2 regions of the Delftia sp. NA_296.1 genome follow, and region 2 is predicted to be linked to the other one. Evidence: predicted binding sites of a transcription regulator. Region 2 holds the regulator's gene; the other holds the start of a gene.

Region 1 (7,161 bases), on a different contig from region 2:
GACGCAGCCACCGGCCAGACCGAGGGCGGAAAGGCAGGCGCCTGAAGGGATACGGGAAGGGGAGATGGAGGCTGCCGGGCCGGTTCCGTCGCTCATCTGGACGGAACCTCAGCTCCGGTCAGACGAGCTGGGGTTTGCAGGCTTTGCCCAGGCACAGGCGCACGGCATCACCGTGGCATGTGGGGAAGGCAAAGATTGCAGGCATGGCGCGCAGTGTAGCGTGCCTGAGCGCCAGAGTGGTGGCCTTCAGGTTGCGCCGTCGGCGCCGGGAGGGGGTGATGCATCGGGCAGCAGCGGTGCCTGCCACTCCAGCAGCTCGGCCAGGCGCTGCACGATCCAGCGCGCCTCGCCAGGGCTGACGATGGAGCCCTCGGCCGCCAGGCCCGCGTGCATGCCCAGCAGCACGCCTTGCTCCGAGGAGTTGCCGGAGTGATAGAGCGTCTGCGCCTGCTCGACCAGGTGGCTGGCCAGGTCCTCGCACAGTTCATAGCGCCCGACCACGTTTGCAATCGATGCCTTGAGCCGGCCGTGCCGGTCGGCATACAGGGCGGCAAAGCTCGGCGGCGGCTGTATCTGGCTGGTCTCGTCCATGGCGCGCCTCAATCGGGTTCGAACAGGCGCTCGAAGCGTGCAAGGTCCTCGGCCAGCTCGCAGCTCACGAGCTGGCCCATCTTGCCGTCGGCCAGGCGGTGGGCTGCGAACAGCGTGGCCTTGCCGCGAAAGTTGTAGTCGGGCAGATGGATGATGGTGTAGGGATGGGACACGAACAGCTGATGCTCGTAGACCACGCGCTGCTCGTTGCGCGGCGACGGGTAGAGCGTGTATTCGGGGGTGGTGATCGTGAGTGTGGCCATGCATGGCCCGCTGCAGCAAAAGGCCGGCGGCGGGGGAGGGCAATGCTACCGCGTTCGCCAGTCCCTGGTGCGCCCTGGTGCGCCGCCGCCCTGCGACAATGCGGGCATGCAAGCAGCCCGTGTATCCATCCAGACCGAGGATTTCGACGTATCGGCCGAACTCGCCGCCCTGCGCGGCGGCGACGCGCGCGTGGGCGCGGTCTGCAGCTTCATCGGCACGGTGCGTGACCGCAACGAGGGCGCCGCCGTGGCCAGCATGGAGCTGGAGCACTACCCGGGCATGACCGAGAAATCGATCGAGGCCATCATCGACGAGGCGGTCCAGCGCTTCGGCATCCATGGCGCGCGCGTCATCCACCGCATCGGCCCGCTGCAGCCCATGGAACAGATCGTGCTCGTGGCCGTCACCGCATCGCACCGGGGCATGGCCTTCCAGGCCTGCGAATACATCATGGACTACCTCAAGTCGCTGGCGCCTTTCTGGAAGAAGGAACAGACGCCCGAGGGCGCGCGCTGGGTGGATGCGCGCGTCAGCGACGAAGAGGCGCTGGCGCGCTGGCGCCAGTGAGGCGGCGGGCCTTCAGGCCTTGAGCGCAGCGCCCCGCAACCATTGCGGCGGGCGGAACACCAGCAGGTTTCCGAACATCACCAGCAGCAGCCCGCCCACGGCCAGCGGCGTCCAGACATAGCCCTCGAACAGGGCCGAGATGCTGAGCGCAACAATGGGGAACAGCACCGTCGCATAGGCCGCCTTCTCCGGGCCCAGCCGACCCACCAGGGTCAGGTAGGCCGTGAACGCAATCACCGAGCCTGGAATGGCCAGGTACAGCCAGGAGCCCACATAGGTCCAGCTGGCATCGAAGCGCCAGGGCAGGCCTGCCACCAGCGCATAGCCGGTCAGCAGCAGCGTGCCGGCCAGCATGCCCCAGGCATTGGTCTGTGCGGGCCGCCAGCCCATGGACTGCAGCGACGCAGACAGCATGTTCCCGCAGGAAAAGCACAGCGTGCCCAGCACCGCCCAGGCCAGGCCAGGCAGGCTGGCATGCCGGCCTGCGCGCAGCTCGGGCCAGAACAGCGCCACCAGGCCTGCAAGGCCAAAGAGGCTGCCGGCCAGCACATGGGGCGCCAGCCTGCGGCCGTGGATGATGCGCGCCAGCAGCGCGTTCCAGAGATTGGCGCTGGAGAACACCACGGCGGCCAGGCCGCTGGCCAGCGTCTCGCTGGCATGCATGAAGCACACGAAGTTGAAGCTGAACAGGCACAGGCCCTGCGCCAGCACGCGCGGCAGCGCCGGGCCGCGGGGCACGCGCAGCTGCCGCGACCAGGCCAGCCAGGCGAACATCAGCACGGCGGCCAGCGCAAAGCGGTAGGCAATGGACAGCTCCACGGGCACGGCGCCCAGCTGCAGCTTCAGGGCGATCCAGGTCGAACCCCAGATCAGCACGACCAGGGCATAGAGGGTGGCAGTCATGGCCGTTGATGATGGCGCCGCAGGCTGGGCGGGCATGGCAGATTCCTGCGGTTTGATGGCCTGGCGCCATGCGTCGGTATGGCTGCGGGACCACAATCGTTGCCATGACGCCCACGCCGCTGCCCGAGCTGCCCTCCAGCCACCTGTGCCAGGTGCTGTCACGCTCCAAGGCCCGGCTGCAGCGGCGCGTGCGCCTGAGCGAGGGGGTGGAGCTGGCCGTCTGGGCCAATGTGGACGACGAGGTGCGCTACTGCCAGCCCGGTCACCACACGCTGTCGGTCTACCTGGCCGGGGGCGAGGGCTCGCAGCTCAAGGCGCGGCCCGAGGCCATGGGGGCGCCGGGGCGCATCTGCATCTTCACGCCAGAGGACGAATCGCACTGGCTGGTGCGATCGCCCGTGCAGTTCCTGCACCTGTATGTGTCCGACCTGGCCTGGGCGGGGCGCGTGGTCCGCATGCTGGATGCCGAGCCCCGCTCGCGCACCTTGCGTGCGCAGATCTACGGGGATGATCAGGCCTTCCACGCCGGTGCCCGTGCGCTGATGCAGCTGGACTGGCAGGACCCGCAGCAGCAACTGGCGGCCGATGCCATTGGTCAGCAACTGGTGGATCGGCTGGTGCTGCAGTCCGCCACGCCGCGCCAGCTGCAGGCGCTGCAGCGGCCGCTGGGCGGGCTTTCTGCGGCCATGCGGCGCAGGGTGCTGGCCCATGTCGAGGCGCATCTGCATGACTCCAAGGCCGTGTCGCTGCCGGCACTGGCGAGACAGGCCTGCCTCTCCGAATTCCATTTCGCACGCATGTTCCGCCAGAGCATGGGCTGCACGGTGCACGAATGGGTGCTGCAGCAGCGCCTGGCCCGGGCACGGCGTGCCCTGTCTGCGCGCAACGTGCCGCCGCTGGCCGAGCTGGCGCTGGATTGCGGCTTTTCCAGCGCCAGCCACCTGGTGCGCAGCTTCCGGGCGCATTTGGGCGTTACGCCTACGCAGTTCTCAATCTTTCAGCGCAATGCTTGAGAAGGATGGCCGGCCTCGCCGGCCTTGATCTGGCGCAAGCGTCTGTCCTTGCAGACCGGGCATGGCTTGAAATTTGCCCTGCCGGTATCAGATAAATCGCAATGACCCTGTTTCAGGAGCGAAAAGAAACACCATGCGAATCGACAAACTGACAACCAAGTTCCAGGAAGCCCTGGCCGACGCGCAAACGCTGGCCCTGGGCGGTGACCAATCCAATATCGAACCCCTGCACCTGCTCGTGGCGCTGCTGCGGCAGGACGATGGTCCGCGCTCGCTCTTGCAGCGCGCCGGCGCCAACGTGGGCCAGTTGCAGGCCGCGGCCGAGAAGGCCCTGGCCGATCTGCCGCGCGTGCAGCACCAGGACCAGGTGCAGGTCGGCTCCGAGCTGGGTCGGCTGCTGCAGGCGACCGAGAAGGAAGCCCTCAAGCGCGGCGACCAGTTCATTGCCAGCGAGCTGTTCCTGCTGGCGCTGACCGACAGCAGCGGATCCTCCACACGCGCAGGCCAACTGCTCAAGGAAAGCGGCGTGACGCGCTCCAGCCTGGAGTCGGCCATCAACGCCGTGCGCGGCGGCCAGACCATGGACAGCGCCGAAGGCGAAGGCCAGCGCGAGGCCCTCAAGAAATACACCATGGACCTGACCGAGCGCGCGCGCATCGGCAAGCTCGATCCGGTGATCGGGCGTGACGACGAAATCCGCCGCTCCATCCAGGTGCTGCAGCGCCGCAGCAAGAACAACCCTGTGCTCATCGGCGAGCCCGGCGTGGGCAAGACCGCCATTGTCGAGGGCCTGGCCCAGCGCATCGTGGCCGGCGAGGTGCCCGAAAGCCTCAAGAACAAGCGCGTGCTGTCGCTGGACATGGCGGGCCTGCTGGCCGGCGCTAAATACCGTGGCGACTTCGAGGAACGCTTGAAGTCCGTGCTCAAGGAAGTGGCGCAGGAAGAGGGCCGCATCATCCTGTTCATCGACGAGATCCACACCATGGTCGGTGCCGGCAAGGCCGACGGTGCCATGGACGCGGGCAACATGCTCAAGCCGGCCCTGGCGCGCGGCGAGCTGCACTGCATCGGCGCGACCACGCTCGATGAATACCGCAAGTACATCGAAAAGGATGCGGCGCTGGAGCGGCGCTTCCAGAAGGTGCTGGTCGAGGAGCCTTCCGTGGAGGACACCATCGCCATCCTGCGCGGACTGCAGGTGCGCTACGAGGCCCACCACGGCGTGGACATCACCGACCCGGCCATCGTGGCTGCGGCCGAGCTGAGCCACCGCTACATCACCGACCGCTTCCTGCCCGACAAGGCCATCGACCTGATCGACGAGGCCGCGGCCAAGATCAAGATCGAGATCGACTCCAAGCCCGAGGTCATGGACAAGCTCGAGCGCCGCATGATCCAGCTCAAGATCGAGCGCGAGGCCATGAAGAAGGAAAAGGACGAGGCCTCGCAAAAGCGCCTGCAACTGATCGAGGAAGAACTCGGCAGCCTGGAGCGCGAGTACGCCGACCTGGAAGAGGTCTGGAAGAGCGAGAAGGCCAGCGCCCAGGGCTCAGAGCAGATCCGCAAGGAGATCGACCAGATCCGCATCCAGATCGAGGAGCTCAAGCGCAAGGGCGACTTCAACAAGGTGGCCGAGCTGCAGTACGGCAAGCTGCCCTCGCTGGAAAAGCAGCTCAACGAAGCCCAGGCCAACGAGCAGGGGCAGGGCGGCGCGCCCGCCCACAGGCTGCTGCGCACCCATGTCGGCGCCGAGGAAATTGCCGAAGTGGTCAGCCGTGCCACCGGCATTCCCGTGGCCAAGATGATGCAGGGCGAGAAGGACAAGCTGCTGCGCATGGAAGACCGGCTGCATGACCGCGTCGTCGGCCAGGACGAGGCCATCTCGGCCGTGGCCAATGCCATTCGCCGCTCGCGCTCGGGCCTGTCCGATCCCAACCGGCCCACCGGCTCCTTCCTGTTCCTGGGCCCCACGGGCGTGGGCAAGACCGAGCTGTGCAAGGCGCTGGCCGGCTTTCTGTTCGACAGCGAAGACCATCTGGTGCGCATCGACATGAGCGAGTTCATGGAAAAGCATTCCGTGGCCCGCCTGATTGGCGCGCCGCCGGGCTACGTGGGCTACGAGGAAGGCGGTTACCTGACCGAGGCCGTGCGCCGCAAGCCCTACAGCGTGCTGCTGCTCGATGAGGTCGAAAAGGCCCATCCCGACGTCTTCAACGTGCTGCTGCAGGTGCTGGACGATGGTCGCCTGACCGATGGCCAGGGCCGCACCGTGGACTTCAAGAACACGGTCATCGTGATGACGAGCAACATAGGCTCTTTGCTGATCCAGGCCATGGTCGGCGAGGATTACGATGATGTGAAAGATGCGGTCTGGGGGGAACTCAAGAACCATTTCCGACCCGAATTCCTCAACCGCATCGACGAAACCGTGGTCTTCCACGCGCTCGACGCGAAGAATATCGAGTCGATCGCAAGGATTCAGCTCAAGCTGCTGGAGCGTCGTTTGGAGAAAATGGACCTTGCGCTGCAGGTGTCCGACCAGGCACTGGCCGAACTGGCCAAGGTGGGCTTCGATCCCGTTTTCGGGGCCCGGCCGCTCAAGCGCGCGATACAGCAGCGGATCGAGAATCCGCTGTCGAAACTGCTGCTCGAAGGGCGCTTCCCGCCCAAGAGCACGATTGCGGTACATGTGGACCCGGTACTGGAGCCGGGCGTATTCCGGTTCGATGCGGCAGACCACGCCTGACGCACCGGGCCAGCCAAGAAAGGCTTTGCTTTGAACGATTTTGTCGCCACCCTGACCCGCTGGGCCGTTCGCATCCTGCTGATGCTTGTGGGCCTGGTCTTCTTTGTCAGCCTGCTGACCGCCGCGGCGCTGCTGGCCCTGGTCTGGGCCGTGAGAGCGCTGTGGGCCAGGCTCACCGGCCAGCCGGTGATGCCCTGGGCCATGCGCATGAGCCCGCGGGCGGGCTGGCAGACCGTGTACCGCTCCGGCTCCGAGTGGATGGCACAGCGTCCGCAGCGCGCCTATGGCGCTGCCGAGGGCGGTGGCCGCCGCGCCGGTGCCGGCGTACTGCCGGGTGCGGGCGAGGTGACCGACGTTCAACCCCGTGAAGTGCGCGAGCCCTGAAGCGTCTTGCTGCAGCCTTTACGCGGCCTGCGCATCTTCGTGCCCAGGCCGCGCGTGGCGGCCCGTATAGTCTGAAACCCTCGGGAGCCCGTGCAAGGCTCCCTTTTTTTTCTGCCGCTGCATGCCAACATGTGCCGCGACGCATCATTGGAATGCGGCGCATGCAAGTGTCTTCTTACCATTGAGCCTATGACCCAGCTGGATCTCCACCGCGTCTTCGACCTTCAGTACCAGGCCAGCCGGGCGCAGGTGGACGTGCCCCTGCTGGTGCGCCGCGAACGCCTGCTGCGCATGCAAAAGCTGCTGGACGAACACGGCCCCGTGCTGGCCGCCGCCGTGCAGGCCGACTTCGGCATGCGCTCGCCACGGCTGACCGAGATGGTGGAGCTGTTCGTGCTGCGCAACCTGCTCAAGCACACGCTGCGCCATCTGGCGCGCTGGTCGGGGCGCCAGCGGGTGCGAACGCCGCTGATGCTCATGCCCGGCCGGGGCTGGATAGAGCGCCAGCCGCTGGGCGTGGTGGGGGTGATTTCCCCGTGGAACTATCCGGTGCAGCTGGCGCTGGGGCCGGCCATCACGGCCCTGGCGGCGGGCAACCGCGTCATGCTCAAGCCCAGCGAACTCACGCCGCACACCTCGGCCCAGCTGGCGGCGCTGGTGGGGCAGTTTTTCGCGCCCGAGGAATTCGCCGTC
Region 2 (7,161 bases):
TTCTACGGCCTGCCCTGGCTGGAGTGGGGCCAGCGCCAGATGGTGCTGTTCGACCTCGGAACGCGGCGCTTCTATCTCTTCGGGCTGGTGCTGTACCCGCAGGACTTCATCTACCTGGCTGGCCTGCTGATCATCTCGGCGCTGGCATTGTTCCTGTTCACGGCCGTGGCCGGGCGCCTGTGGTGCGGCTTCTCGTGCCCGCAGACGGTCTACACCGAGATCTTCATGTGGGTGGAGCGCAAGGTCGAAGGCGACCGCAGCGCGCGCATGCGGCTGGACAAGAACGGCTGGACCTTCGAGAAGGCCTGGAAGAAGTCGCTCAAGCAGTTGCTGTGGATCGCCATTGCGCTGTGGACCGGCTTCACCTTCGTGGGCTACTTCGTGCCCATCCGCGAGCTGGGCGGCGAGCTGCTGGCGCTGCAGGGCAGCTGGCAGATGTTCTGGGTGCTGTTCTACGGCTTTGCCACCTATGGCAACGCGGGCTACATGCGCGAGCAGGTCTGCAAGTACATGTGTCCCTATGCGCGCTTTCAGAGCGCCATGTTCGACCGGGACACCATGATCGTCAGCTACGACACGGGCCGGGGCGAGCCGCGTGCACCGCGCACCAAGAAGGTGGACTACAAGGCCCAGGGCCTGGGCGACTGCATCGACTGCAAGATGTGCGTGCAGGTCTGCCCCGTGGGCATCGACATCCGCAACGGTCTGCAATACGAATGCATTGGCTGCGGCCTGTGCATAGACGCCTGCAATTCCATCATGGACAAGATGGAGTACCCGCGCGGCCTGATCCGCCTGACCACGCAGAACGCCATGGCCGGCCTGTGGCGGCGTGCCCAGGTGCTGCGCCGCATCTTCCGTCCGCGCGTGCTGATCTACTCGGCCGTGCTGATCGGCTTGAGCGTGGCCATGATCGTGAGCCTGGCGCTGCGCCAGTCGGTCAAGGTGGACGTGATCCGCGACCGCGCCTCGCTGTCGCGCATCGTGGCGGGCGGCAAGCTGGAGAATGTCTACCGCCTGCAGATCATGAATGCCACCGAGCAGGCCCAGCGCTACCGCATCAGCGCCCATGGCCTCGATGGGCTGGAGCTGGCGTCCGAGCAGGAAGTCGAGGTCGGCCCGGCCGAGACGCGCGGCATTGCGGCGCGCCTGCAGATTCCCTACGGTTCGGCCGAGCCGGGCTCGCACACCGTATTCTTCGATATCGATGCCGTGCATTCGGGCGCGGGACGCGCGTCCGAAAAGGCCGTCTTCCTGGTGCCCCGGTGATGTTCCTGGCAGGCGCGGCACGGTCCGCGCCTGCCGCCTGAAAGAAAGAGGTTTCCCATGTCTTCCAGTCCCGCAGTGTCCGCGCCCGCGCAGGCTCCCTCGCACCCCGACGCCGGCAAGCCCTGGTGGAAGTTCGGCCATGTCTGGCTGGTGGTGGCCGGCCCGGCGGCCGTGGTGGTCGCTGCCGTGATCACGGCCATCATCGCCATCAACGGCGCCGATCCCGTGATCGATCCCGACTACTACCGCAACGGCATCACGATCAACGAGCGTGCCGATGGCGTGCGCGAAGTGCCCAAGAGCATGGCGCCCGCCGTCACCGGCCGCAACCATGCGGCCACGCCCGCGCACGATCACCCCACGGACCGCTGATCGCCGTGCACCCCTGCAAGAGGCCGCAGTCGCGGCCTTTTTGCATGGCGGATCGCATCTCCGGCATGCGCGACGGGTGAGGGTTTCCTACAGGCGTGCAGGGCGCTGCGGGGCTTGGCGCCATGCGTTGGCGCGGCGCACAATGAAGTCGACCCCTCGACAGCACAAGGAGATCGCTGATGTTGGCCCAACGCTGGATGTGGATTGCCTGGCCTGCCTTTCTGGCAGCCGCCGTGATGGAGATGCTGGTTTTTGCCTTTGTGGACCCGCTGGAGCTGCATTGGCTCGGCGACCTGGGCTGGTCGCGCCAGGGCATTTACACGCTGGCCTTCTTCGCCTTCTGGGGCGTGACCATGCTCTCCAGCCTGATGACCACCATGCTGGGCCGCTCGGCCCGTGATCTCAATGACGGCGTGGTCTCCGAGCCCGACCCGGACCTGGCCATGCAGGGGCTGGGGCGGGACTGATCGAGAGCCCGCCGCAATGAACAAGGCCCGCGACAGCGGGCCTTGTTCATTGGCGGATGAATGCTTACTGCCCTTGCAGCCTCACTGGCACTGCTGGCTGTTGACGATGCGCTTGAGCGCCTCCGTGTCCAGGATGCGCAGATGGCGCTGGCGCACCTCGATGATGTTGTCGTCCGCGAACTTGGAGAAGGTGCGGCTCACCGTCTCCAGCTTCAGGCCCAGGTAGCTGCCGATTTCCTCGCGCGTCATGCGCAGTACCAGTTCGGACTTGGAAAAGCCCCGCGCATGCAGGCGCTGCACCAGGTTGAGCACGAAGGCGGCCAGGCGCTCCTCGGCGCGCATGCTGCCCAGCAGCAGCATCACGCCGTGCTCGCGCACGATCTCGCGGCTCATGACCTTGTGCACATGGTTTTGCAGGGCCGTGACCTCGCGCGACAGGTCTTCCAGCTTGTCGAAGGGCATGACGCAGACTTCGGCGTCTTCCAGCGCGACGGCATCGCAGGTGTGGTGGTCGTTGACGATGCCGTCCAGGCCGATGATCTCGCCGGCCATCTGAAAGCCTGTGACCTGGTCGCGTCCGTCCTCGGTGGCCACGCAGGTCTTGAAGAAGCCGGTGCGGATGGCGTACAGCGAGGTGAATGTCTCGCCGTTGCGAAACAGCAGGCCTCCGCGCTTGACCTTGCGGCGCGTGGCCACGATGTCGTCGATGCGCTGCATCTGCTCGGCATCCAGGCCCATGGGCATGCACAGTTCGCGCAGGTTGCAGTTGGAGCAGGAGGCTTTGATGGTCTGAAGGTTCATGGAGTGATAAACATCAGCGGCACACAGCGTGCCGGCGGTGACCTCGTGGATTGCGATGAGTTGGATCAAATTGTCGCAGCAGTCCCTCAAACAACTCTTGATATGAGTCAAGGACATGACCGATGTGCTGCGGCACAGTCGAGGTATTAGAGGAAAAAACCCATGACCGCTGTCACCCCAGAGCTGCTGCGTCGCTTTGACGTACCGGGGCCCCGATACACCTCGTTCCCTACCGCCGACCGCTTTGTCGAGGCCTTTGGTGCAGAGGACTATATCCTGGCGCTGCAACAACGCAAATCGAGTACCGCAGCGCGTGCCATGCCTTTGTCGCTGTATGTGCACGTGCCCTTTTGCGAGTCGCTTTGCTACTACTGCGCCTGCAACAAGATCGTGACGCGCCACCACGATCGCGCCGCCGTCTACCTGGACTACCTGGCGCGCGAGATGGCCTTGCACACGGCCCATTGCGGCAAGGGCCAGACCGTCAGCCAGCTGCACCTGGGCGGCGGCACGCCCACCTTCTTCTCCGACGACGAGCTGCGCACGCTGATGGGCCTGTTGCGCGAGCATTTCAAGCTGGAGCCGGGTGGCGAGTACTCCATCGAGGTCGATCCGCGCACCGTCAGCGTCGAGCGCCTGGCCGTGCTCAAGGAGCTGGGCTTCAACCGCCTGAGCTTCGGCGTGCAGGACTTCGACGAGCAGGTGCAGATCGCCGTGCACCGCGTGCAGCCGGCAGAGCAGGTGTTCGAGCTGGTGGCGGCCGCGCGGCAGCTGGGCTTTGCCTCCATCAACGTGGACCTGATCTACGGCCTGCCCAAGCAGACGCCCGAATCCTTCGAGCGCACGCTGGCCCAGGTCAACGCGCTGCGGCCCGACCGCATCGCGCTCTATGCCTATGCCCACCTGCCCGAGCGCTTCAAGCCGCAGCGGCGCATTGCGGCCGAGGATCTGCCCCAGGGGGCCGACAAGCTGGCCATGCTGTCGCGTTCCATCGCCGCGTTCATGGACGGTGGCTATGTCTATGTGGGCATGGACCACTTCGCCCTGCCGGAGGACTCGCTGGCCGTGGCCAAGCGCCAGGGCCGGCTGCACCGCAACTTCCAGGGCTACAGCACCCAGCCCGACTGCGACCTGATTGCGCTGGGCGTGTCGGCCATCGGCAAGGTGGGCGCCAGCTACAGCCAGAACGCCAAGACGCTGGAGGAGTACTACGACGCCATCGACGCCAGCCACCTGCCCGTGGTGCGGGGCCTGGCGCTGTCGCGCGACGACCTGGTGCGCCGCGCCGTCATCATGGCCATCATGTGCCAGGGCGCCGTGCTGTTCGAGCCCATGGAGCAGGCCTGGCTGCTGGGCTTTCGCGAGTACTTCGCGCCCGAGATGGCGGCCCTGGAGGACCTGCAGGTCAAGGGCCTGGTGCAGATCAGCGACGAGGGATTCCAGGTCACGCCCATGGGCTGGTACTTCGTGCGCGGCGTGGCCATGCTGTTTGACCGATATCTGCAGGCGGACAAGAACCGGGCGCGGTTTTCGAGGATCATCTAGGCCCCATGCTGTTGTCGCTGCTCTGGACCGCTTTGATCATGGGGCTCGTCGGCGGGCCCCATTGCCTTGCCATGTGCGCTGCGCCCTGCGGCGTGGTCACGGGCGGGGCGGGGCAGGGCGGCGGCTCGCAGGTGGTGGCCGTGCATGGATTGCAAAGCCGGCTGTGGCTGCGCACGGCGCTGTTCCACGGCGGCCGTCTGGCCGGCTATGCCAGCCTGGGCGCTGCCTCGGCCCTGGCCATGGAGAGCCTGTCCTGGCTCACCAGCCAGACCACGGCGCTGCAGCCGTTCTGGACACTGACCCATGTCGCCGTGATGGCCTGGGGCCTGGCCATGATGGTGCAGGCCCGCCAGCCCGCCTGGCTGGAGTCTGCCGGCCGCGCTGCCTGGCGGCGCGTGCAGCCCTGGGTGTCGGCGCCGGGCGGCACGCTGGCGGCAGGCTATGCCTGGGCGCTCATGCCTTGCGGACTGCTGTATTCGGCCGTGCTGGTCGCCGCGCTCAGCGGCGGCCCGTTGCAGGGCGCGCTGGCCATGGCGGCCTTTGGCGTGGGCAGCGGGCTGTGGCTGGTGGCCGGCCCCTGGCTGTGGCGGCTGGGCCGGCAGCGCCTGAACGGCCTGCGCGCCGAATGGGGCACGCGCCTGGCCGGCCTGATGCTGGTGGGCGTGGCCGTATGGGCGCTGTGGATGGACCTGATCTACAAGCCCAGCCTCTGGTGCCGTTGAGCAACAGCTGAGGCCAGACTTGGCACCTGGGGTCGCGGATTGGCTGCGAGGCCCTCAGAACTGGAGATAATGCCCGAATCATCGGCTTACATATTGCCGATTCCTTCAGCCTCGGGGCCGTTGCCGCGCGTGAACCATTCCGTCCTCATCGATATCCGAGACCTCCGTCCGGGCATGTTTGTCCAGCTCGATGTTGGGTGGCTGAACCATCCCTTTCCGGTCAGCAGCTTCAAGATCACCTCCAGCGCACAGATCCAGACCCTGAAATCCCTGGGCCTGGAGGTGGTGCGCTGTGTCCCGCACAAAAGCGACACCTGGCCCGCCGAGGTGCGCACCCCGCCGCCGCAGGAGCTGCCGCCCGTCGTGGTGGCCCCCGAGCCTGCACCCACCGAACCTGCGCCAGCACCGCTGCTGCTGTCCGTGCCCGACTGGCGCGGCCGGCTGGAGGACTGCAATGCGCGCTTTCAGAAGGTGGAGCGCGGCTATGTGGCCATAGAGACCACCATCGCCAGCGCGCCCGAGCAGGCGCGCATGCCCACCGAGGCCCTGGTCGATGGCTGCCTGGCCGAACTGGCGGGCCCGCAGGACGTGGCCATTCACCTGCTGTCCGATGGCGTGGGCAGCAGCCAGAGCGTGCATGCCGTCAACGTGACCGTGCTCAGCCTGCTTCTGGGCCGGGCCCTGGGCCTGCAGGAATCGCTGCTGCGCGACCTGGGCTTGGCGGCGCTGCTGCATGACGCGGGCAAGCCCGTGGCCGGTGTCGAAGGCATGCACGGCCTGGCCCTGGAGCCTTCCGTGCCCGACGCCCTGCGCGAGCGCTACGAGCGCCATGTGGGCGAATCCGTGGCCATTGCCATGCGCATGGGCCTGTCGGCCCAGGTCACCACAGCCATCGCCCAGCACCATGAATGGGCCGACGGCACGGGGTTCCCGCTGAGCCTGGTGGCCGAAGACATGGAACTCACGGGCCAGATCCTGGCCCTGGTCAACAGCTACGACCGCCTGTGCAACCCCGGCGATGCACAGACGCCGCATACGCCGCACGAGGCCCTGTCCATGCTGTTCAGCCGGCTGCGCGACAAGTTCGCCGCGCCCGTGCTCAATGGCTTCATCCGCATGATGGGTGTGTTCCCCCCGGGCTCGGTGGTGGAACTGACCGACGGGCGCCATGCCATGGTCATGTCCGTGAATGCATCACGCCCGCTCAAGCCCTCGGTGATGGTGCACGATGCCGGCGTGCCGGCCGCGCAGGCGCCCGTGCTGGCGCTGGAGCTGTTTCCCGAGCTGGGCATACGCCGGGGAGTGGCGCCCGCGCAGCTGCCGCGCGATGCGCTGGACTACCTGTCGCCGCGCCGGCGTGTCTGCTATTACTTTGAACGGGCGGTGGAGTTGGATCCACCGAAGGTGGCGTCTTGAACAAGCAAGCGCTCAACCGCGCCTGGCCCCGCCTGCTGGATGCACTGCAGGAGGCCCTGTGGCTGATCGATGCGCGCACCCTGAAGGTGCTGCGCGCCAACGCCGCCAGCGAATCCGTCACCGGCTATGAGGCCGATGCGGCCCCGGGCCTGCCCGTGCAGGTGCTGGCCGCCACGCCGCAGCAGCAGGCTTTCTGGAGCGATCCCTTCAACTGGCAGGCCGGAGCCCAGTTCATTGCCGAGGTGCGCCGCGCCGATGGCCAGCTGGCGCCCGTGGAGATGCGCGTGCGCGCGCTCGACGGCGAGGTGCTGCTGGTCAGCATGCTGGACCGGCGCGAGCAGGCCTTGCACGAGGCCGAGTTCGAGAGCCTGTTGGGCGAGCTGCGCGCCACGCTGGAGTCCGCGGCCGACGCCATCCTGGTCTGCGATCCCGATGGCCGCATCCGCGCCTTCAATCACCGCTTTGCCACGCTCTGGGGCATTCCCGAGGCGCTGCTGGTGCGCCGCAACGACGTGGCCATCCTCGACCACCTGGCCAGCCAGGTGCGCGATGCCGAATCCTATGCGCGC

What was found. The regulator FNR, encoded in region 2, switches genes on or off when oxygen is low (the NO sensors DNR and NnrR bind a similar motif). The targets are predictions, from matches to a motif close to TTGATNNNNATCAA.
Region 1: a site for FNR is predicted at 3,363-3,376, ahead of clpB (ATP-dependent chaperone ClpB). Genes of this name have one in related genera too.

What each region holds. Positions count from the first base shown of each region.
Region 1 covers NZ_JBQZGF010000004.1:524,066-531,226, reverse strand. Annotated here, with positions in the region: gene ACUTR7_RS13310 (hypothetical protein) at 247-591, opposite strand; gene ACUTR7_RS13305 (hypothetical protein) at 600-854, opposite strand; gene ACUTR7_RS13300 (molybdenum cofactor biosynthesis protein MoaE) at 961-1,422, shown strand; gene ACUTR7_RS13295 (DMT family transporter) at 1,435-2,325, opposite strand; gene ACUTR7_RS13290 (AraC family transcriptional regulator) at 2,430-3,338, shown strand; gene clpB (ATP-dependent chaperone ClpB) at 3,472-6,084, shown strand; gene ACUTR7_RS13280 (hypothetical protein) at 6,115-6,468, shown strand; gene ACUTR7_RS13275 (coniferyl aldehyde dehydrogenase) at 6,598-7,161, shown strand, end outside.
Region 2 covers NZ_JBQZGF010000003.1:181,093-188,253, forward strand. Annotated here, with positions in the region: gene ccoG (cytochrome c oxidase accessory protein CcoG) at 1-1,269, shown strand, start outside; gene ACUTR7_RS08665 (FixH family protein) at 1,327-1,641, shown strand; gene ACUTR7_RS08670 (hypothetical protein) at 1,821-2,108, shown strand; gene fnr (fumarate/nitrate reduction transcriptional regulator Fnr) at 2,190-2,909, opposite strand; gene hemN (oxygen-independent coproporphyrinogen III oxidase) at 3,072-4,454, shown strand; gene ACUTR7_RS08685 (sulfite exporter TauE/SafE family protein) at 4,460-5,176, shown strand; gene ACUTR7_RS08690 (HD-GYP domain-containing protein) at 5,246-6,592, shown strand; gene ACUTR7_RS08695 (bifunctional diguanylate cyclase/phosphodiesterase) at 6,589-7,161, shown strand, end outside.